DNA from 4 places in the Coprobacillus sp. genome. Region 4 is predicted to be linked to each of the others. Evidence: predicted binding sites of a transcription regulator. Region 4 holds the regulator's gene; each other region holds the start of a gene.

Region 1 (5,879 bases), on a different contig from region 4:
GCATAATCCTTAATCTTTTCTTTATCTTTATCAAAAACTGACTGTAAAGCTGTAAAGATTTGATGATTAGGATTAATTTCAAGAATTCTTCCTGCTTTAACACCTTGAGCATCTGGCATTTGGCTCAATACTTTTTCCATTTCAAATGAAACACCTTCACCACTTACTAAACATACTGGATGTGTTTTTAATCTTGAAGAAACCTTAACATCTTGAACTTGATCTTTTAGTGCTTCTTTTAATGTTTCTAACAAATCTTTGTTATCTTCATTGACTTGTTCAAGTTCTTTCTTTTCTTCTTCACTTTCAATATCCAAATCACCTTGATTAATATTCTTAAAGGCTTTTTCTTTATATTCTCTTAACATTTGAATACAGAACTCATCAACATTATCAGTCAAATAAAGGATATCAAAACCTTTATCCTTAACCATTTCTACAGTTGGTAAATGATTAATCTTTTCAATTGTTTCACCACTTGCAAAATAGATTTCTTTCTGTTCTTCTTTCATAGCTTCAACATATTCATTTAAAGTGATGAGTTTCTTTTCATTTGCACTATAGAACAACAATAAATCTTGTAATTTATCTTTGAGCATACCATAACTATTATAGATACCAAACTTCAATTGCAATCCAAAGTTTTTAAAGAATTCTTCATATGTTTCTCTTTCATTCTTTAACATCTTTTCAAGTTCACTTTGAATACGTTTTTCAATTTTATCAGCAATTAACTTTAATTGACGATCGTGTTGTAACATTTCACGAGAAATATTTAATGATAAATCTTGTGAATCAACTAAGCCTTTTACAAATCTATAATGTTCTGGAACAAGATCACTTGCTTTATCCATAATAAAGACTCCACGTGAATAAAGTTGTAAACCTTTTTCATAATCTTGAGAATAATAGTTCATTGGTGGTTTTGAAGGAATGAATAATAATGAATCATATGAGATTGTTCCCTCAACACTATTATGCATAACTTTTAATGGTTCATTGAAGTCATTGAATTTATCTTGATAAAATTCATTATAATCTTCTTTTGTAATATCTTTCTTTGGTCTTTTCCATAATGGAACCATAGAATTCAATGTCTTATGTTCAACAACTTGTTCATACTCATCACTGTCTTCTTTTTGTTTAGAAGTTGTCATATCCATTTCAATTGGATAATGAACATAATCAGAATATTTTTTAACAAGTCTTTGAATTTCATATTCATCTAAATATTGATCATAATTTTCATCATCTGTATTTTCTTTTAAGAACAAATTAATTCTTGTCCCATGTTGTGGATAATCACATTCTTTAACAGTATAACCATCACTTGTATCTGATTCCCAAATATAAGCTTGATCTTCACCATATTTTTTAGAAATCACTTCGACTTTATGAGCCACCATAAATGCTGAATAGAAACCAACACCAAATTGCCCAATAATATCAACATCATCCTGTCCCTTTTCTAAGGCATTTTTAAATTCAAAAGAACCAGAATTCGCAATTGTTCCTAAATGTTCTTCCAACTCTTTTGCATCCATCCCAATTCCTTGATCAATAATAGACAGCATACGATGATCTTTATTGATCACAATTTGAATAGACAAATCTTCTCTTGAAATACCACTGATATTTTCAGTTAATGCTTTATAGTATAATTTATCAGAAGCATCACTTGCATTAGAAATCAATTCTCTAAGAAAGATTTCCTTATGCGTATAAATAGAATTAATCATTAAGTCTAATAATCTTTGTGACTCAGCTTTAAATTGTTTCTTTTTTGCCATTTTTTACATCTCCTTTAATTAGCACTCTTTGATTAACTGTGCTAATGATATCTTATACCTTTTTCTTAGCACTGTCAATATCAAACTGCTAATTTATAACATCTATACAAATTTCTATATTCATTGTATAATGTCGATATATGGAGGTAGGAATATGAAAACAAATGTCAAAAAACTTTGGTCAGATAAAAAAAGAATACTTGGTATGCCTATCAGCTTTACAACTTATTCTTTATCAGATGATCGCCTTTTTGTTGATAAAGGATTGGTCAGACTACAAAGTGATGAAATATTACTTTATCGCGTCCGTGATTTAAGTGTTTCTCAAACGCTAGGACAACGTATTTTTGGTGTTGGATCTATTATTGTCCAATCATCTGACAAAACATCACCTGTTCTAGAAATCAGAAATATCAAAACACCTTTTGATGTGAAAGAACTTCTTCATCAACATGTTGAAAAAATGAAACTGGAAAGAAGAATGCGTGTTGGAGAAATTCTAGAAGATGGACATGATTATGCTGAAGATTTAGATAATGATTAAGAGATTATAACCTGATAGATATCTATCAAGAGATAGTCTCTTTTTTATTCAATCAATTTTTTAGCCATATCTATAAAATGTTTTAAACTGGGCGATAGCCACTTATCTCTATGATAAATTAATTGCGATTGAATAGAATAATGAGTGAGATATTCAATTGCCTTTAATTGGTTTTGCTTCATTTCATCTTGAACAACAAACTCAGGTAATACACATATTCCTAGTCCACTTAATACAGATTGTTTAATAACTTGAATACTACTTGTCTCAAGAACAATATGAGGAGTTATTTTTATTTTATTTAAATCATAATCAAATTGTTGACGATAACAACATTCTTTTTTTGTGACAATGAGACGCTGATTAGCTAAATCTTTTAAAGAAACATTTTTCTTTTGAGCAAGTGGATGTTGTGGCAATGAGAAAATACCAATTGTTTCTGGAATCTGTAAAACCTTTTCAAAATGCAAATGAGCTAGTGGCCGATCTAATACAAATGCTATATCAATCGTATTGTTTGCTAATAAAGACAAATAATCATTGCTTTCTAATACATATAAACAAACCTCAACACTTGGATACTGATTTGAAAACAGTTTAATAATATTGGGTAAACGATATAGACAAAGAGATTCAGACGCTCCTATCACAATGCGACCATTATCCTGTTTAGCAAACTGAAATTCTATATCCTTAGAAAGAGAAAGCATTTTTTGAGCATAAGGAATTAATTTCTGCCCATCTGTTGTGAGACTAATTTTCTTTCCCAAACGTTCAAACAATTTGACATTTAATTCTTCTTCAAGCTGCTGAATCTGCATTGTCACATGGGACTGAGCATAATGAAGATGCTCAGCAGTCTTTGTAAAGTTCTTAATTTCACATAAGCATAAAAATGTCTGTAAATGCTTTAAATCCATAAAGACCCCCTTAATCATCTTGTTTTGTGATTGTTATCATCTAAACAATCTATTTTTATGATGAGTATATTTATGTTAACATAAATATATACAATTAACAATAACCAAGGAGGTCTGTTATGAAAACAGTCAATTTATTAAAAGAAGCCAACGCACTACAATGTCTTTATGTTTATAACAAGGTAGGAATTTTAAATGAACATGTTTTAAGTCTTGTTCAAGTCGAGAATCGTACATTAGATTTTCATATCCATGAAACTTCTGATGAACTGTTTTATGTTATTGAGGGTCATTTTATTTTAGAAACAAAAGACAATCAATTTCCAGTTCAGGCAGGAGAATTCATTATTGTTCCCAAAGGAGTTAAACACCGTCCAGTTGTAAATTCATTAACTAAATTTCTGATGATTGAACTGGCAGGAACATTAAACAAAGAAAACAGTGGTGATTTATATGAAGGGTGAAAATAAAAACTCATATCATAGGATACAATTCCTAAACTGATATGAGTTTTTCATTCGTCTTTATGTGTATCTTTAAGAACCTTATTTTCTAAATCATATTTTTTTCGGATTTGATTTAATGATTGATAAAATTCTTTTTTATATTCTTTTAAACAACTCCCTTTAGGATAAAGATGTTTTAATTTCCAATAAAGGTTTTCGTCATATTGGCGAATTGAATTTAAAAAATAAGGTTTTGTTTTTCCTCTTAAATACAATGTTCCAGGAACAATATAATCGAGATCAATTTGTTGAGCCAATTTGTAAATAGCTTCTATATTTTCATATGAATCAGTGATATATGGAATAATTGGCATCATTAAAATACCAACACTTGCATTGGTTTTCTGTTTCAAAATTTGAAGAACTTTCATTCTTTCCAAACTCGTTGCAGCACGTGGTTCAATAACCTGTTGGATACTTTCATCAGCACATGTCACTGTACAAGTCAAATTCACAGCTGCCACCTTTGATAATTCAGCCAAAAGATCAATATCCCTTAAAATCAATGTTGATTTGGTAGAAATATTGACAGGATTTTGATAACGAATCATTAACTTTAAAACCTCTCTCATCAATCCTAATTCTTTTTCACAAGGCTGATAACTATCACTCACGCTCCCAAAATTAATGATATTCTTCTGCCAACTTGGCTTGCTGATTTCTTTTTCTAAAATTTCTACAATATTCTCTTTATAATAAATATGGTCATAAAACTTTTCATCATCTAAATAATCATGTGAGTACAATGCATAGCAATATAAACATCCATGTTCACAGCCGCGATAAATATTGACATCATGTTGATAAGGCATTCCACCCCTCACCTTACGAATTGCACTTTTACATTGAATAGGTATATATTCCATTTTCTCACCACCTTTCTTCATTTTATCACATAACAAATCATTGAAAAACTTATTTTTAAGAAAAAAGATTTCAAATCTTTTCAGTTTGAAATCTTATATCCAATACAAATCATTATAAATGACTATTGTTCAGATTTTTCAGGTAAAATTAAATTTAAAACAACACCAACAATAGCAGCTAATGCTGTTCCAGATAAAGTTGCACTTCCACCCAGTGGGAAAACAGCTCCACCCAAACCAATCACCAGCATTGCAGAAGCAATAATTAAATTTCTTTGTTTATTGAAATCAACTTGCGCATCAATCAAAATACGAAGACCATTGCTTGCAATGACACCATATAATAATATACTCATTCCACCTAGTACACAGGCTGGAATAGAACTGATCACTGCTGCAATCTTTCCACAAAAAGATAAGAGAACTGCAATTCCAGCTGCTCCACATGTCACATAAACAGAACCAATTTTTGTCAAACCAATCACACCTGTATTTTCACCATAAGTTGTATTCGCAGGTCCTCCTAGAAATGCTGATACTGCAGTTGCAACACCATCTCCAATTAAAGTTCTATCTAATCCTGGATTTTTCAAGAAATTCTTACCACATATTTTCCCTAAAACTGTATGATCTCCAATATGTTCAGAAATTGTCACAATTGCAACTGGTAAAATAGCTAAAGTTTCTGGACCAAAATAGAAGTGATATTCTCTAAAACTTGTCCCAAATAAGTCTGGCATTGAAAATGGAAATGCAAAACTTGGGATTGAAAACCAATCAGCTTTAGCAACACCACTCAAATCAACAATTCCAAAACATAATGCCAATATGTAACCAACAACAATCGCTACTAAAAATGGAACAATCTTCAAGAAGCCTTTTGCTTGACTTGAAATGAAAGCAGCAACCAAGAATGTCACAATTGCGATAATCATGGGTGCAACATCACCATCAACAACAAATCCGGCATTTGTCACTGCATTTCCAGCTAAACCTAATCCAATAACTGCAATCATTGGTCCAATAACAATTGGAGGCAATAATTTATCAATCCAATCTTTGCCAACACATTTAATAATAATAGCAACAGCAACATAAATCAATCCCACAAGAATCAATCCTGTTTGGGCTGCAGAAATATCTCCACCCATAGCTTCAACAGCTAAAATAACTGCCGTAATATAAGCAAAAGATGATCCTAAATAAACTGGAACTTTTCCTTTTGTACAAAACGTATAAATGAATGTTCCTAT
Region 2 (5,879 bases), on a different contig from region 4:
ATATGATCTGAATTGAGTCCTAAATCTATAGCAAGGCCGGTTTGATGTTCACTATGTTGTGGTAAGGCAACATAGCGATTGGTAAATTCGATGCCATTGTTATATAGTGAATCTTTATATATAAGGGTTTGTTCTTCCTCTGTACGAAAACCGCTGACAAGAGATATTTGATGTGTTTGATTTATGTCTTGGAGAATATTTTTGAGTAAGTTATATGTTCTTTTTTCTAATGAAATGTTATCTTCTTTTAAAATAGGAAGATCAGGATTGTTATGGTATGGATACTGATAATTAATAAGAATTAAATTTCCTTTATGAATATCAGCTTTATTGAGAATAATTGTTTTCATGGTTTAACCCCATTTCAATAAGTTTATCTAAAATATTTTCAAAACTATATCCAATGCCTTGCAACATGCTTGGGAAACGACTGTGAGATGTGAAGCCAGGAATTGTATTCACTTCATTAAAGACAATCTCATTTTCTGGTGTTAAGAACATATCAACTCTTGCAAAAACTTGACATCCTAAAGCTTTATAGATCATTTGTGCTGTTTCCTGAATGCGTTTTTCAATTTGAGAATCTATACGAGCAGGCATATGAATCTGTGAAGATTTTAAAGTATATTTTTCAGTAAAATCAAAAAAACCTTGTGATAATTCAATTTCATCAACACGACCGAGAATGAGTTGATCAGTTCCCATGACTGCACATCCAACTTCAAATCCCTCAATATTTTCTTCAATAAGAATCTCATTATCATAAGTAAAAGCAAATTCAATAGCTTTTTCTATTTCATCAAGATGAGTGACTTTTGTAATCCCATATGATGATCCTGCTTTTACTGGCTTCACAAAGAGTGGCAAAGAGAGTTTGAGAAAATTGTTTTTTTGCAATTGATAATCTTGCATGGATGTTAGGACAAAAGATTTTGGCACACGAATGCCTGCATGATTGACAATTTGATGAGCACGTTCTTTATCCATACATAATGCTGAACTGGCTACAGAACAACCGATGAGGGGAATGCCAGATAATGCAATTAAACCTTGAACTGTTCCATCTTCACCATTTTTACCATGTAAAATTGGAAAAATCGCATCAATGTGAACAAGTATAAAGTGATCTGTTTTCATTTCTATAAGTGCATGTTTGGTTGGATCAGGTGAAATTGTGACTTCGTGAAGAGGATGCTGCCACCATGTGTCATTTTGAATATCTAAGATATCGCCATCAAAATGATACCACTTCCCATCTTTTGTAATGCCAATCATATAAATGTTATATTTATCATGATCTAGATGACAAAGAACTGAGTATGCTGATTCAAGTGATACGCTATATTCGCTTGAATGTCCTCCAAAAAGAATTGCAATTGTTTTTTTCATAATATAACCTCCATAATTTGAATGCAGATATATTCTAACAAACAAATAATAAGAATGTCTGAAAGTGTTCATAATATATTATGATGATTTGATTAAGAAAATCTTATGAAAACATTAAGAGAGTTTGTATGATAATTTTAGCACTTTAGGGTTGACAGTGCTAAAATTAGTGGTATACTATAGTTAGCACTAAGGATATAAGAGTGCTAAAGGAGTGAGATTATGAATATAGAAAAATGGACAGCAGCAATGCAAGAAGCACTACAGAAGGCTTTTCAGGAAGTATTATCAATGTCTCGGCAAGTTGTAGATATTGAGGATCTTTTGTTAGCATTGATTGAAGACACTAGTGGTATATTTTATCGTGTTCTCGTTAAGGCTGATGTGGATATAGCAGGATTGATAAACTATTTGGAAAATAAACGTCAACAGAAACCTGTTGTAGAGGGTGTTGATGAAAGTCAACTTAGAATTTCTTATGATTTAAATCAATTGCTTACAAAAGCACAAACAACAATGTCACAATATAAAGATGAATATTTAAGCGTTGAACATTTGATTATGGCTTTGTTTGCAACACAAAGTACTTTGTGTCAGGAAATTATTCAACAATTTCATTTGAATAAAAAAAGTGTAGAAAAAATAATTGAAGATATGCGAGGAGGAAATACTGTGAATAGTCCTCATCCAGAAAATCAATATGAGGTTCTTACAAAATATGGTCGTGATTTGATTCAGGATGTACGAGATGGTAAATTAGATCCTGTTATTGGTCGTGATGAAGAAATCAGAAGAGTTGTGCAGATTTTATCACGTAAAACAAAGAATAATCCAATCTTAATTGGTGAACCAGGTGTTGGGAAAACAGCGATTGTTGAAGGCTTGGCCTGGCGTATATTTAAAAACGATGTGCCTACAAGTTTACAAAACAAAACACTTTATGAACTGGATTTAGGTTCGCTGGTTGCTGGTGCGAAGTTCCGTGGTGAATTTGAAGAAAGATTGAAAGCTGTTTTGAACGAAATCAAGAAGGCTGAAGGAAATATCATTCTTTTTATTGATGAAATTCATCAATTGGTGGGTGCAGGAAAAACTGATGGGGCTATGGATGCAGCTAATCTTTTAAAACCAATGTTAGCACGTGGAGAACTCCATTGTATTGGGGCTACAACTTTGGATGAATATCGATTATATATTGAAAAAGATGCAGCTTTAGAAAGACGTTTCCAAAAAGTGACTGTTGATGAACCTGATACAGATGATACAATTGCTATTTTACGTGGTTTGAAAGATAGTTTTGAATCACATCATGGTGTCCAAATTACAGATAGTGCAATTGTTGGAGCAGTTCATATGTCACAAAGATACATTACAGATCGTTTTTTACCAGATAAAGCAATTGACTTAATTGATGAGGCTTGCGCATCTGTGCGTATGGAAATTGATTCATTGCCAGAAGAACTTGATGTTATTACAAGAGAAAAGAATCGTCTTGAAATGGAGCGTATTTCTATTGAGAAAGAAGATAAGAATGAGGATAATGAAAGACGATTGGATGAAATTAAGAGTCGTATTGCTTCATTAGATGAGCAAATGATTGGCTTGAGTGATAAATGGAAAGAGGAAAAGAAGGCACTAGATCATATTAAAGAATTAAAGGATCAAAAAGTTCGTTTTGAAGCCTTAAAAGATAAGTATGAAACAGAGGGAAATCTTGAAGAAGCATCTAAGATTAAGTACGAAACGTTACCAAAAATCAATCAAGAAATTTCTGATTTTCAATCTCAGGAATCTGAAGATGCCTTATTACAGGAAAAAGTCAGTGTGGATACAATTAGTGAAGTGATTGCGAGATGGACTGGCATTCCAATGAATAAGTTAATGGAATCTGAAAGAGAGAAACTTTTACATCTTGATGAAATATTACGTCAACGAGTTATTGGTCAAGATGAAGCTATTGAGAAAGTAAGTGATGCTATTTTAAGATCACGTGCTGGAATCAATGATGAAAATCGTCCAATTGGTTCATTCTTATTCTTAGGACCAACTGGAGTAGGTAAAACAGAAGTCGCTAAAAGTCTGGCTGAACAGTTATTTGATAGTGAAAAGAATATTGTTCGTATTGATATGAGTGAGTATATGGAAAAATTCAGCGTTTCTCGTTTGCTTGGAGCACCACCTGGATATGTAGGCTATGAAGAAGGTGGACAATTAAGTGAAGCAGTGCGACGTGCTCCTTATAGCATTGTTTTATTGGATGAAATTGAGAAGGCACATCCGGAAGTCTTTAATGTTTTATTGCAGGTTTTAGATGATGGACGTATTACTGATTCAAAAGGAAATGTAGTAAGCTTTAAAAATACTATTATTATAATGACTTCAAATATTGGTTCTCAATATTTATTGCAAGGAAATACTGAAGAAACAAGACGTGAGGTAGAAATGGAATTAAAGCAACATTTTAAACCAGAATTCTTAAATCGTATTGATGAAACAGTTATGTTTAATTCATTAGACGAAAAGGTTGTCTATCAAATTATTGATAAATTTGTCAATCAGTTATCTTCAAGATTAGCAGATAAGAAAATCACAATTGAAATTAGCAATGAAGCAAAAGCTGAGATTGCAAGAGAAGGCTTTGATCCGACTTTTGGAGCAAGACCATTAAAACGTTTTATTCAAGGGCATATTGAAACTTTAATTGCTAAAGAAATGATTAAAGGAACAATTCAAAAAGGTGATCATGTTGCTGTGGAATATAGTCATGGTCAATTTGGATTAAGTAAGGCATAAGGGAACTTATGCTTTTTTCTTTTCAAGTCTAATAAATAGGTGTATGATATTGACGAAAGAAGGGTTATATTATGAAAAGTGCAATTGTTTATAAGAGTGTAGGTGGAAATACAAAACTTTTGGCTGATATCATTGCTCAGCAACTTCATATCAAAGCTCAATCTTTAATAACTTCAGTTGATGTAGAAGATGTGGAACTTGTCTATGTTGGTTTTTGGACTGACAAAGGAGAGTGTGATGAAGATGTAAAAAGATTCTTAAAAGGCTTACATCATCAAAAAATATTTTTGTTTGGAACAGCAGGATTTGGTGGAGATAAAAGTTATTTTCAGGGAATTCTCACAAGAGTTCAAACTTATATAGATGATACAAATGAGATTGTAGGAACATATATGTGTCAGGGGAAAATGCCTGATAGTGTCAAACAAAGATACTTAAAAATGTCATTAGAAAAACCTCATGATGAACATATTCAACAAATGATTGCTAATTTTGAAGAAGCAGTAACACATCCAGATCTACAGGATTTAGAAAACCTCAGGAGTGCAATTTTAGAAACTGTCAAATAAGAGAAAAAGGTATCCTTTTTCTTTTTATATGGAATGAATTGTGATAAAATAGCCAAAGGAGGGTGTATATGCAAAGATACTTTATTGATGAAAAATGTCTAAAAGATGAAGAGATTCGAATTGATGCTTATAACCATAAACATATGCAAAGAGTCATGCGTTACCATAATGGTGATCAAGTGATTTGTATTTTGCCATCCGCTAAGACTTATATATATGAAATTACAGATATCGAAACAGGTTTACTCAAACGCATTGAAGAACTTTATGAAGACCATGAGTTAGATGTGAATGTGACCTTGATTTATGGCCTGCCAAAGAATGATAAATTTGAATGGGTTTTACAAAAAGCAACAGAGTTAGGAGTTAAGAGAATTGTTCCATTTTTGTCAAAACGTAGTATTATTAAAACCGATGCTAAAACTTTTGCGAAAAAAGAAGAACGTTATCAACGTATTTTAAAAGAAGCAAGTGAGCAGTCTTATCGTCAAATGATACCAGAGTTAACTCAGTTAATAACAATTAAAGATTTATTTCAATATCTTTCAGATATTAATTTAGTAGCTTATGAGGAAGCAAGTAAGCGTGGCGAAGAATGTTGTTTTGCTTCAGCATTAAAACAGAATTATCAAACACTAACAATTATTGTGGGACCAGAAGGTGGTTTTGATCAATCTGAAATTGAGCATATGAAGACATTAGGTGTTCAGGAGTGTTCGTTAGGCAAAAGGATTTTAAGAAGTGAAACTGCACCACTTTATATGCTGAGTGTAATTGGGTATAGTAGGGAGTTGATGAAATAGTGGGATTTATTGATACTTTAAATAAATATGGTAAGAAAATATCAATTCAAAAGACTGAAATATATACAAAGATTGAAGAATCTAAAATATCATTAGAAGCGATGGGATTAAATCTCAAAATGAAGAATGAATTTGATTTATTTGATTATGAAGTTATATACAATGGTATGTTGACACAACATAATATAGAAAATGCCTATGAAATTTTTATGAATCAAAATTATGATTTGTTAGATTATTTAAATTATGAAGAAAAAAGAAAAATGTTTGATAATGATATTTTGCCTATTTTAAAGAATGCACCAAGTTTCTATGATGAGGATAG
Region 3 (5,879 bases), on a different contig from region 4:
ATTAGTACATTCCTGGAGCACCTATTGGAACTGGAGCAGGATTGTCTTCTTTAATAGGGGCAACACCAGCTTCTGTTGTAATGAATAATGCAGATATACTTGCGGCATTTAATAAAGCGCTACGTGTTACCTTTGTTGGGTCAATAATACCTTTATCAAACATTGCAACCCATTCACCATCTTTTGCATCAAAGCCTTGACCTTCAGGAGACTTCATTTGTTTTTCAACGATTTCATCACTATTATAGCCAGCATTTTCAGCAATTTGACTCATTGGGGCAAGCAATGCATCTAAAACAACCTTAATACCTTTTTGTTTATCAATATCTTTATCTTTTAATTGATCTTTTAAAGCAACATAAGCATTAACTAATGTCACACCGCCACCCATAACAATTCCTTCACTGACAGCAGCTTTTGTTGCATTTAATGCATCTTCGATTCTTAATTTCTTTTCTTTTAATTCTGATTCAGTTGCACCACCGACTTTGATAATAGCAACACCATTACTTAATTTACCTAATCTTTCAGCATAATTTTTCTTATCATATTCACTTTTTGAATTATTCATTTGTTGAGTAATTTCATGAACACGTTGATCAATTGCATCTTTTTCACCAGCGCCACCAATCATAGTTGAGTGATCTTTAGTAATATGAACTTTTTTAGCTGATCCTAATTCATCCATTTGCATATCTTTTAAATTCATATTTAAATCTTTACTATAGAATTTTGCATTTGTTAATATTGCAATATCTTGTAAGATTTCTTTTTGATTATCACCAAAACCTGGTGCTTTTGTTGCAACAACATTAAATGTTCCTCTTAATTTATTAACAACTAATGTAGAAATGACTTCTTGTTCGAAATCATCAGCAATTAACAATAAAGATTTATTGGCTTGCATAACTTGTTCAAGAATTGGTAGAATTTCTTGGATTGTATTGATTTTTTGATCAGTAACCATAATCATTGGATTGTCTAAATCAACAGTCATTTTTTCTCGATCTGACACCATATATGGAGATACATAACCTTTATCATATTGCATACCTTCAGCAACTTCTAATTCAGTATCAAAACTGTTTGATTCATCAACACTGATGACCCCATCTCTACCGACTTTTTCCATCGCCTGTGCAATAATTTTACCAATCTCTTGATCACCAGCTGAAATTGTTGCAACACTTTCAATATCATTGCTTGTTTCTACAATATGAGATTTATCTAAAATATATTTAGCAACTTCCTTGCTTGCATAATCAATACCTTCACGCATTAAAACAGGATTAGCACCTTTTTCAACGGCTTTTAATCCATTTTGAATCATACTTTGGGCTAGAATAGTCGCAGTTGTTGTACCATCTCCAGCAACATCATTTGTCTTATTGGCAACTTCATAGACAAGTTTAGCACCCATATTTTCAAAAGTATCTTCTAGTTCTATTTCTTTAGCTATACTAACTCCATCATTTGTAATGAGTGGTGAACCATATCCCTTATCTAAAACAACATTTCGTCCTTTTGGACCAATTGTAACTTTCACAGCATCAGCCAAAGTATTGACACCTTTTAACATTGCATCTCTAACATCTTTAGAAAAACGAATCTCTTTACTCATGATTAATTCCTCCTATTCAACAATCGCTAAAATATCTTCTTCTTCTAAAATCATATATTCAGTTTCTTCATCTTTAAATTTTGTTCCTGAATATTCCTTGAAAATAACAGTCATTCCTTCTTTTAAATGGTCGTCACATTTTGGACCAACAGCAACAACTGTTGCTTGATTGCTTGCCTGTTCCTTTGGATTGGTGAGAATAATCCCACTTGCAGTTTGCTTTTCAGCTTGCTCCTTTTTTAAAATAACATAGTCATGTAATGGCTTTAACATTTTTATTCCTCCTTTTTATGCTTAGCACTCATAACTATAGATTGCTAACACAAATAATTATAAACTTAAATGTGAATTGAATATGAACTTTTTGGCACTAGTTATAAGAAAGTGCTAAATACCTATCATTTTATCTATATTTTATGTATAATAAAAAAGAAGGTGAGATAATGAAGACAAGGCAAGAAATCATTACATATTGTTTAACATATCAAAATGTATATGAAGATTATCCATTCTCTGATACGAATTGGACATGTATGAGACATCACGAAAATCATAAAATATTTGCGTGGATATTTGAAAGAAATGGAAGTATTTGGGTGAATGTGAAGGGAACAAAAGGGTGGTTAGATTTTTTTAGAGAAAAATATAAATCTGTTGTTCCAGGTTATCATTTAAGTAAAGAACATTGGAATTCAATTATTCTAGATGGTACAGTTGATCCAAAAGATATTGAGATAATGATTCAAGAAAGCTATGATATAACTTTAGTTAAACGAAAAAGAAAATAATTTTGGAATAACGTTTGATTCTGTTATAATGTTAACGATGGAGGAAGAAGTATGGCAAAAAAAGATAAACGTTTTATAAGTATCTATGAACAAAGTTCATTTGCGACTGCAACGGAAATCCTCGTCGATAAAGAAACTGGTATTCATTATCTTTACCATTCAAGTGGGAATTCTGGAGGATTAACAATTCTTGTAGATCGTGAAGGAAAACCTATGATAACAACTGTTTTTCCAAAAGATGAGTAAAAAGGAGCGAATAAGATGAAAGCAATATTTAATCATTGTAATATTAATGTTACTAATTTAGAAAAGAGTATTCATTTTTATAAAGAAGCATTAGGCTTAGAAGTTATTCGAGAAAAAGAAGCAAGTGATGGCAGTTTTAAACTTGTTTATTTAAGTGATGGTGTTTCACCATTTCAATTAGAATTAACATGGTTAAAGGATCATCCTCAAAGTTATGAACTTGGAGAGAATGAAAGCCATATTTGTTTTACAGTTGATAACTATGAAGAAGCTCATGCATTACATCAGAGAATGAATTGTATTTGTTATGAAAATGAGGCTATGGGATTATATTTTATTAATGATCCAGATGATTACTGGTTTGAGATTATTAGAGAGAAATCATAGAAAATATGATTTTCTCTTTTTTTGTTGACAATATCGTTAAACGATAATAGACTGAAGATGAGGAACATATCGTTAGACGATATGAAGGAGTTGATTGTATGCCTAGGGTTCAATTGAAAACATTAACAGAACAAATGTATTATGTTTTATTAGCATTAAAAAAAGAAAGATATGGTGTTGAAATTTCACAATATATCGAAAAATTAACACATGGAAGAATTATTCTTGGTCCAGGAACATTATATGCAATTCTTTCAAAGTTTGAAGCTGAAAAATGGATACATGAAAAGAAGACAGAAGGGCGCAAGAGAAGTTATATTATGACAGATAAAGGTCGTATAATGTTAGAAAAAGAATATCAGCATCTCCTTGAAATGATTGAAGATACAAAGAAGAGTGAGGAGGATATTGATGAATCATGAATTAAAATATAATAAATTTCATTACTTTGAAAAGCAACAATTAGAGGATTATATAAATGAGATGGCTAAGAATGGTAAATATTTAACAAAAATTCATTCTCAATATCTTGTTTTCAAAACTGAACCTGTTCATGAGATCTATTATTATGTAGATGTTTATAGTAAAAAAGATGGATTCATAAATATTCCTCAAAAGGAAGAATACTTTGAATATTTTCAGAAAAATGGTTATCAATTACTGGATTACTGTGAGCCATTCTCTATTTTTACTTCCACACAGGCTAGGCCAATTCATACAGATGAAAAGGTCGAAAAAGATGTTATTTCTAAAACTTCACATCGTCATTTTATTTATGATTTTTTCATGTCTGCTTGTGGGCTATTTTTGTTTTGGGCATATTTCTCATTAGATGTTCTCAGTATTTCAAATGACTATTGGATAATGAGTATTCTTTTTTGGTTATTTATATTTCTTAATGTCTTTATAGCTAATATTTATCCTTTTGTGAAATATAAATTGACTAAGAAAGTGAATTATACATATATCCATATATTAAAACGTTCTTATTATACTTCCATACTTATTGCTTGTCTTTTCTCATTAATTGCTGTTATCCTTGCAAAAATGCCATATATAACTTATGAAATTATCATTATTATTTATATTATTGTTGGAGTTGTTGGCAGTTGCTTTATTAATAAAACTGAAAATATTTGGTTTGCCTTGAAAATCCCATTGACATTGTTTTGTTTAGCAGGTCTTATTTCAATTTCTTATTTTATATCTGGAACTGCTTATCCAAAAGTCAATTTGCCAATAGCAGCTGAAAAACCATACATCATCTTTCAGCAATCAAGTTTAGCATGCTATGTTAATTATGAGGTGGCTGATGGTAATCAGCTGATGTATTTTGAAAGTTACAGTGAGGGACTCTATCCGATTGTATTGAAAAATCTCCTTTCTTATAGTCATTATACAAAAACGACTGATAGAGGATATGACCTTTATTTCATAAGTGAGGACAATGTTCTTGTTTGTAGGGATAATCGTATTTTAAGAGGAAATCATCAATTGTTAAATACAGAGACAAAGAAGTATCTAGAATTTGGATGGTAAAAGAAAAGATCTCTAATGAGATCTAGATTTCAAATGTTTCATCTTGATGATGTATATCTATGATTTGAGCATGATATGGATTATCAAGTTTTTCTTTTTTTAACTGATCACTAATTGTATAATCACCAAAATAATGAATAGGGAAAATATATCGAACTTGGACATGATTTAAAAAATATTGTAAACCGAGCAGATAACTTTCTTCCTGTCTTTTGTCTACAACAACAAAAGCAATATCAAGAGGCTGACAGATAGTGTTTATTTCCTGCTGATATGTGCTGCGTTGGTAATCGTTATCTTGATTGGGTTCGCCTTCCCAGTGCCACCAATTTAAATCTCCAGCAAAATAAATAGTTTTATTTTCAACTTCTACAATAAAAGCACATCCTTCATCAGTAGATAACAAAGTTTTGACTTTTATATCATCAAAATGATATGTTTGGTGAACATCAACATAATTTCCATCGTATTTATGTCTTAAATCATTTGAGAGAATATAGGTGATTTTTGGATGTTTAAGTTTAAATATTTGCGGATTATAATGATCAAAATGTCTATGAGAAACAAAGATATAAAGTGGTTTTTCTTGATTGAGTTTTAAATCTCCTTGATAATAATCAAAGAGAAGGCTATGATGTTCTAATTCAATGAGACATCCACTATGATAGAGATGTGTAACTAGCATACAAAAAAAGATAACATGCAATGCATGTTATTCTTCTCCATCATCATAATTAGAAACATTATGGAAGATTTGATCGACATCATCACAATCATCTAATAAATCCATTAATCTTTCAAATAACATCATATCATCACCTTCAAGTTCCACATAATCTTGTGGAGTTGTTGTGATTTCATCAACATCAAATTCGACATCAGGTTTTGCTTCTTCAATTGCAGTTTTGATTTTATATAAATCAGTTGGTTCACCAGTGATTTTGATACGTCCATCATCTAACGTTACAATATCTTTAGCATCAACTTCTGCCATAATTAAAGCATCTAATACAGCTTCTTCATCCATACCATTAAAAATAACAGTACTTTCAACATCATATAAATAAGCAACTGATCCTTCAGCTCCTAATTTAGATTTAGATTTTGTAAATGCTGGACGAACTTGAGAAATAGTACGATTAATATTATCTGTTAAACATTTGACGATAATTGTTGAGTTGTTAGGACCAAAACCTTCAAATTGTATTGGTTCATAATCTTCAGTAACACCACTCTTGACTTTATCGATAGCTCGTTTAATAACATCAGCAGGGACTTGCTCCTTTTTTGCTTTTTCA
Region 4 (5,879 bases):
TAATAACTGCTTTTGTAACTGTTTCACCCAAATATGCTTCTGCAGTTGCTTTTAAGTTTTGTAAAATCATTGCAGAGATTTCTTGAGGTGTATATTCTTTACCATTTACATTTTCTTTATAATTTGTACCCATATGTCTTTTTACAGACATAACTGTATCTTTATTAGTAACAGCTTGACGTTTTGCAGCTTCACCAACAACGATTTCTCCATTTTTGAATGCAACAACTGATGCAGTTGTTCTTAATCCTTCAGGATTTGCAATAACTTTTGCTTCTCCATTTTCCATCACACTTACGCATGAGTTTGTAGTACCTAAATCAATACCAATAATTTTGTTTCCCATAATATAAATCCTCCTTATAACTATTCATTAACTTTAACTAAAGATGCACGAATAACGCGATCTTTCAATTTATAACCTTTTTGAAGTTCTTCCACAACGATATTTGAATCAAAATTTTCATCGTTGGTTGTCATCACAGCCTGATGGAAATTTGGATCAAATTCCTTACCTTGAGCTTCAATCGCTTCAACACCATTCTTTTCAAGAATAGCCATTAACTGATCAAAAATCATTTGATACCCTTTTAAGAATGTTTGAATTTCTTCACTCGGTTCCTGAACATTCAAAGAACGTTCAAAATTGTCAACTACAGGAAGTAATTCTTCAATAAAATCTTGCATCATAAATTTCATAGAGTTTTGATGTTCTTTTTCTAACCTTCTCTTTGAGTTTTCCATATCTGCAAAAACTTTATAATAATCCGTCTTCCATGTATTCACTTCTTCTTCAAGCTTTGCAACTTTATCCTCAAGTGAATCAGTTGCTGTTTCTTCAACAACTTCTGTTTCTTCTTGCTTTACTTCTTCATCAACTTTTTTTTCTTTCTTTTCCTTTGCCATACTTTCACCTCTATTCATCATCTTCATCATTGCTTAGCAAAACTGTTTCTAAACTTTTAGAAATATACTCAACCAAAGAAACAACTTTTTCATAAGGCATACGTGTTGGCCCTATAACCGATATTGATCCTTTGGATTCATTGCCTGTTTTAAACGATGCACTGATGACAGAGACATCACTTAAATCTTCAATGGGTGATTCACTTCCAATCCTTACACTTACACCCTCTTCAATAGCAATAGGTTCTAAACTTTTCCATGACTGTGAATTCTCAAAAGCAGAGACCAGCTGTCTAAGTTTATTCACATCATTATATTCAGGTTGATACAACATATTTTCTTTACCCGAGAAATAAACATTACTATTGGCGAATTTCATAAATGATTCTAAAAACGCATTGAATAAAACTTCATGTTCTTTAATTCGAGCACTCAATATTGGCCGCACATCTCTTTCCAAGCGATAAGCCACTTGATTAATTGGTGTTCCATCCAACAAATCATTCATAACATTCACACAACTTGTTAAATCTTCTAAATAAGCATTATTCTTAACTTTAAAAATACGATTTTCAACATGCCCTTTGTCTGTTACAATAATTGCTGTCACACTATGCTCTGTCAAAGGAACAAGTGTAATATTTTGCAATCGTTCATAATCAGAATTAGGACCTAAAGCTACTGTAGTCAAATGAGTAAGTTCACTTAAAATTTGACAACTTTCCTGAATAATCTCATTTAAAGAGCGATGCCGGTCACCAAGAATCATAGCAACTTGATTTTTGACATCGTCATCAACATTAGGCTGCATTAATGTATTGACATAAAAGCGATACCCTTGTGTTGAGGGCACACGTCCTGATGACGTATGTGTTTTTTCTAAATATCCATTTTCTTCAAGAAATGACATTTCATTACGAATTGTCGCACTTGAATAAGGAAGCATATACTTTGTCATAAGTGTTTTTGAACCAACTGGTTCAGCTGTTTCAACAAACTCTTCAACAATACACTTGAATATAAGCAATTGTCGTGCACTCAGCATATCACAACCTCCTTTTAGCACTCCTTTTATCTTTGTGCTAATTTTATTATACTCATGTTTTTAGCACTGTCAACACTTTTGTGCTAAAAAACAAAAATAACTGAATTCAATTCAGTTATCAACTCTGCACTCCCCTTTATATAAACAAAAGAGATCAATACATATATGAATATCAACAGGATGTTTCTTAAATACGTTTTCCTTAGTTCTTTTTGTTGTTTCATAAAATAAGTAAAAATATCTTGTAGCATCCTTTTCAGTTCTAAAAACAAAATCCTGCTAAACCTAAACCACACAATGAGAACATTAACAATCATCGAACGGATCATTTCGAACCAATCGTATAGTTGAGTTTTTCCTATAATAGTTCTTATTTTTTACTAAATACACATAGATAAAAACTAGCAACTAACACATATAAACAACAAAACAGGAATATATATAATATATAACAATCATGCAGAAAACAAATCTAAACAAGCTAATATAAGTTTAAAATATTTGAATGTTCTCATAAAAAAGTATCCTCCTTATAATTATTAATATATGAGGGATAAATCCCCCATATATTAATAAAATACTCTATGTTTATCTAAATATAATACAGCCACTCCAACTCCTAATACTGCTGCACACATAAACGCTACACCACCAATATATAACGCAGCGTTAGCGATTGCAGGTCCAAATAATGCAACACCTTTCCAATAAGCAATAGTAGCTAAAGATTTCATAAAACCAGCTGTGATACCACATTGATATGATGCGATTTTTCTAATGGCACTACTTCTATTCCATAATCCCTTTAAATTCCTTGCTAATGTAGCACTACCACCTTTCCCATTTTCTTCAACATCTAACTCTAAAAACTCTTTATCTTCAATAAAAAGATACATATCAGACTTTCTTAGAAATAAAGCCTGATTATATATATATCCTGCATCATATACAAAAAAGTAAAAAGCTCTTTTTTTTCATTTGATCAGAGTTTCTCAATAGGTCATCTAATGTCTTTATAAATTCATCAACTTCTTCCTTCACCTTTGGTATCCCCATTACAATCAGTGGAACAAAATGACTTTATAATATTTTTAAATAGATATCCTTTCGACAAACATCTTTTCGATAATCAATCTTGATAAAATAAATAAGCATCCCTTGAACAAATAGAAAAACAAGCAATGTACCTAGATTTAAGACTTCATTTTCTAAAAAACGCATGACTGTTGACCATAGAATAGTCATTTCAACTATCCATAAATAGACCTTAATGACCTTAAAATTAAAAACTTTAATAAAAGTATAAATAAGCAAAAACATGCTATAGTCATTGCACCACCAAAATAACTCATCATCACCTTCACTCTCACCTCTTATTCACTATACATTTATAATCCCTATTTGTAAAATCAACAGTACAAAGAGCAATTATCTTGATATCTTTATTGACTTACTATTTTATGAAGATTTAAAGTGATCAAATATTAATAAATACAATAATTAAGACTATGCCAATAACTGTTCCCAAGCGCAAAGAAGTAAATAACAATTTTTTCGTTTATTGTCAATGTTTTAAAAATCAATCAGATTCATTTTTTACCATAAATAAAAATCCCAATAGCAACAACAATAGAAATAATATTATAAATCAAATAGTATCATCTTGAAAAGGAATCACTTATCTTGAACCTAAAAGTAGCAATGCTAATATATATGTAAACCAATCACTAAATTTCATTTTCCCCTCTCATAAGAACAACATTTAATAAATAAATTATATATGATAATAATTCCGATAGAAATCAAGTAAAAATATTCAAAATCATTTATAATTTATATTTAATTATATAGTACATAGTTCCTGATACAACAATATCAAAACAGATCATTCCAACTTGAAGTACAAGAGGCATACTATCAAAAAAAAGATGGTAACGCCAGGAATCCAGTAACTATTAACAAAACAAATAAAATACATATAATAGCTATTTTAAGTTTTTCCAATTTATTAGACTCCATTCTTTTACTTATAATTTCCATACTCCATAACAATTATCCTATAATCATGTATCGTGTTTCTCCCATATTTTAATTATCACAGAACTGATAGAAGACCGTTTTATACTCCCATTATCATTCCACAGAAATCACTAAGTTCCTGTGCTCCAAGCCATCTACATGTATATTTTTTTATCATATTTTTTATTGTACTACTCAAAATATTTTTAATAGATTAGCCCCCATACAAATCATAAATTGCAAAGACAACAATATTCACATGATTTAAAAAGACAACATCTAAATACAGTATTCCACCTTCTTCAATTTCTACGTAATTTAATATAAATCAGAAAGCAATGTTATAGTACATTGTTATAGTACATTGTTATAGTACATTGCCTTGCAATATTGTAATTTTTAAAATCCAAACGAAATTGATGAATAGTCCCAATCGTAAGAGTATCACAAAAATTAAGTTGAAAAGCCTCATTCATTATAGATACAAGATAGAATCCCATAAAACGCTCGTTAAGAATCATTAGACTATTATTAGTCATTTACTTATGCAGATATATTTATCAATATTATATTCCTTATCAGTATCATAAACAGAAGAATCAATCTGATAAACATATCTGATGTTATTCTTGGTCTAAATTTAAGTGGTTTTGAGACAGCAAATTCTAAAATCTTTTAATAACATAGATTCATTAAATTGAGTTATATTTTTTGATAAATCTAACTAAATATTCTAAAAGCATTTATAGCCAACTGATTAAATCAATAATATATACAATCCATTTCCTTATTTTAGAATCACAAACACCCAGATAGAAAGTAACTCCTATCGAATAACAAACAAAAAATATTATGGATCCCAACCAAATAGCTCCATTACATAACTCAGAATTTAAAAGAATAGCAATAATACCTAATATTGATAAAACATCTGTAATTATCAACAAATTAATAACTAACTTCTTATTAACAAACTTCTGGTTTTTCATCAGCATCTTCCTTTCATTTTTATTTATTTTATCGAAAAATATTCCTATAAATTTTCCTTCTTATTTGTATACTGGATGTACCATTTATATAATTTTTCAATTCATTAATTCTCGTATTATATAAATCAATAATTTGAAAATTCCAATTATCTTCTTCACAAAACAAATTCAACATTGACAATATTTTTATTTTATTGCTTTCTCTATTCAAACAAATTCTTAAGTCTATATAATCAAATATCAAATCTAAACATTCTATTTCTATTGATTGACCATATTTCAAAATAATGAGTTCTATTATATTATCTAATTTAAATAAATATTCACTTAAATAATTTTTATTCAAAACAATCATTAATTTTAAGCAGTTCAACATTTCATTTGGTTTATTAATAACATCATCAATATTCTTTTCTAGATAACTAATATGCCAACTGATTAATTCTAAATTGACAACACTAGTGAAAAGAAGTTCATTAAAAAAATATTTACTATGAGTGTCTTTAAAACTATTAAGAAAATTAATTGTAACTTTATATAAAATATATGAAAACAATAAAAATAGAAACAAATATAACTGCCAGTATATTCCAATCGCAAATAAAGTGAAAGCCAATAAAAAAATATATATATTTTCTTGTTTATATATTTTCTTCATTAAAGAATATTTCTCATTAAAATTATTTAAGTTAACATCACTTAGATCACACAAATTTTTATAGAAAACATAATTTGATGGTCCAAATAGAACGATTAATTTTCCATCAACCAAAACAATCGGATATAAACATATAACTGAATATTTTATTTTTTTTATTTTGCATAATAAAATAAAAAAAATAGTTTTTAAATAATGGAGACATAGCCCAGAAGTCATCAATACCATAATATAAAAACAAAAATAAAAAATAGCATGATCA

The links. The regulator HrcA, encoded in region 4, represses chaperone genes, less so after heat shock. The targets are predictions, from matches to a motif close to TTTTAGCACTNNNNNNNNNNNAGTGCTAAAA.
Region 1: the regulator HrcA is predicted to act here: its motif matches at 1,854-1,884, upstream of htpG (molecular chaperone HtpG).
Region 2: the regulator HrcA is predicted to act here: its motif matches at 1,525-1,555, upstream of AC5M21_RS11185 (ATP-dependent Clp protease ATP-binding subunit).
Region 3: the regulator HrcA is predicted to act here: its motif matches at 1,984-2,014, upstream of AC5M21_RS03105 (GroES family chaperonin).

Annotation. Positions count from the first base shown of each region.
Region 1 covers NZ_CFJNYH010000013.1:26,348-32,226, forward strand. Annotated here, with positions in the region: gene htpG (molecular chaperone HtpG) at 1-1,790, opposite strand, end outside; gene AC5M21_RS06175 (PH domain-containing protein) at 1,945-2,334, shown strand; gene AC5M21_RS06180 (LysR family transcriptional regulator) at 2,379-3,254, opposite strand; gene AC5M21_RS06185 (cupin domain-containing protein) at 3,374-3,718, shown strand; gene AC5M21_RS06190 (SPL family radical SAM protein) at 3,769-4,626, opposite strand; gene AC5M21_RS06195 (uracil-xanthine permease family protein) at 4,749-5,879, opposite strand, start outside.
Region 2 covers NZ_CFJNYH010000030.1:9,080-14,958, forward strand. Annotated here, with positions in the region: gene AC5M21_RS11175 (M15 family metallopeptidase) at 1-350, opposite strand, end outside; gene vanG (D-alanine--D-serine ligase VanG) at 328-1,392, opposite strand; gene AC5M21_RS11185 (ATP-dependent Clp protease ATP-binding subunit) at 1,612-4,182, shown strand; gene bilS (flavodoxin family protein BilS) at 4,254-4,751, shown strand; gene AC5M21_RS11195 (RsmE family RNA methyltransferase) at 4,820-5,554, shown strand; gene AC5M21_RS11200 (hypothetical protein) at 5,554-5,879, shown strand, end outside.
Region 3 covers NZ_CFJNYH010000005.1:41,799-47,677, forward strand. Annotated here, with positions in the region: gene groL (chaperonin GroEL) at 2-1,621, opposite strand; gene AC5M21_RS03105 (GroES family chaperonin) at 1,634-1,894, opposite strand; gene AC5M21_RS03110 (MmcQ/YjbR family DNA-binding protein) at 2,065-2,409, shown strand; gene AC5M21_RS03115 (DUF6440 family protein) at 2,461-2,655, shown strand; gene AC5M21_RS03120 (VOC family protein) at 2,671-3,042, shown strand; gene AC5M21_RS03125 (PadR family transcriptional regulator) at 3,141-3,464, shown strand; gene AC5M21_RS03130 (DUF2812 domain-containing protein) at 3,454-4,581, shown strand; gene AC5M21_RS03135 (MBL fold metallo-hydrolase) at 4,604-5,287, opposite strand; gene AC5M21_RS03140 (YebC/PmpR family DNA-binding transcriptional regulator) at 5,294-5,879, opposite strand, start outside.
Region 4 covers NZ_CFJNYH010000020.1:29,722-35,600, reverse strand. Annotated here, with positions in the region: gene dnaK (molecular chaperone DnaK) at 1-346, opposite strand, end outside; gene grpE (nucleotide exchange factor GrpE) at 367-906, opposite strand; gene hrcA (heat-inducible transcriptional repressor HrcA) at 917-1,951, opposite strand; gene AC5M21_RS08545 (hypothetical protein) at 2,521-2,847, opposite strand; gene AC5M21_RS08540 (hypothetical protein) at 3,032-3,196, opposite strand; gene AC5M21_RS08535 (hypothetical protein) at 4,714-4,959, opposite strand; gene AC5M21_RS08530 (hypothetical protein) at 4,988-5,879, opposite strand, start outside.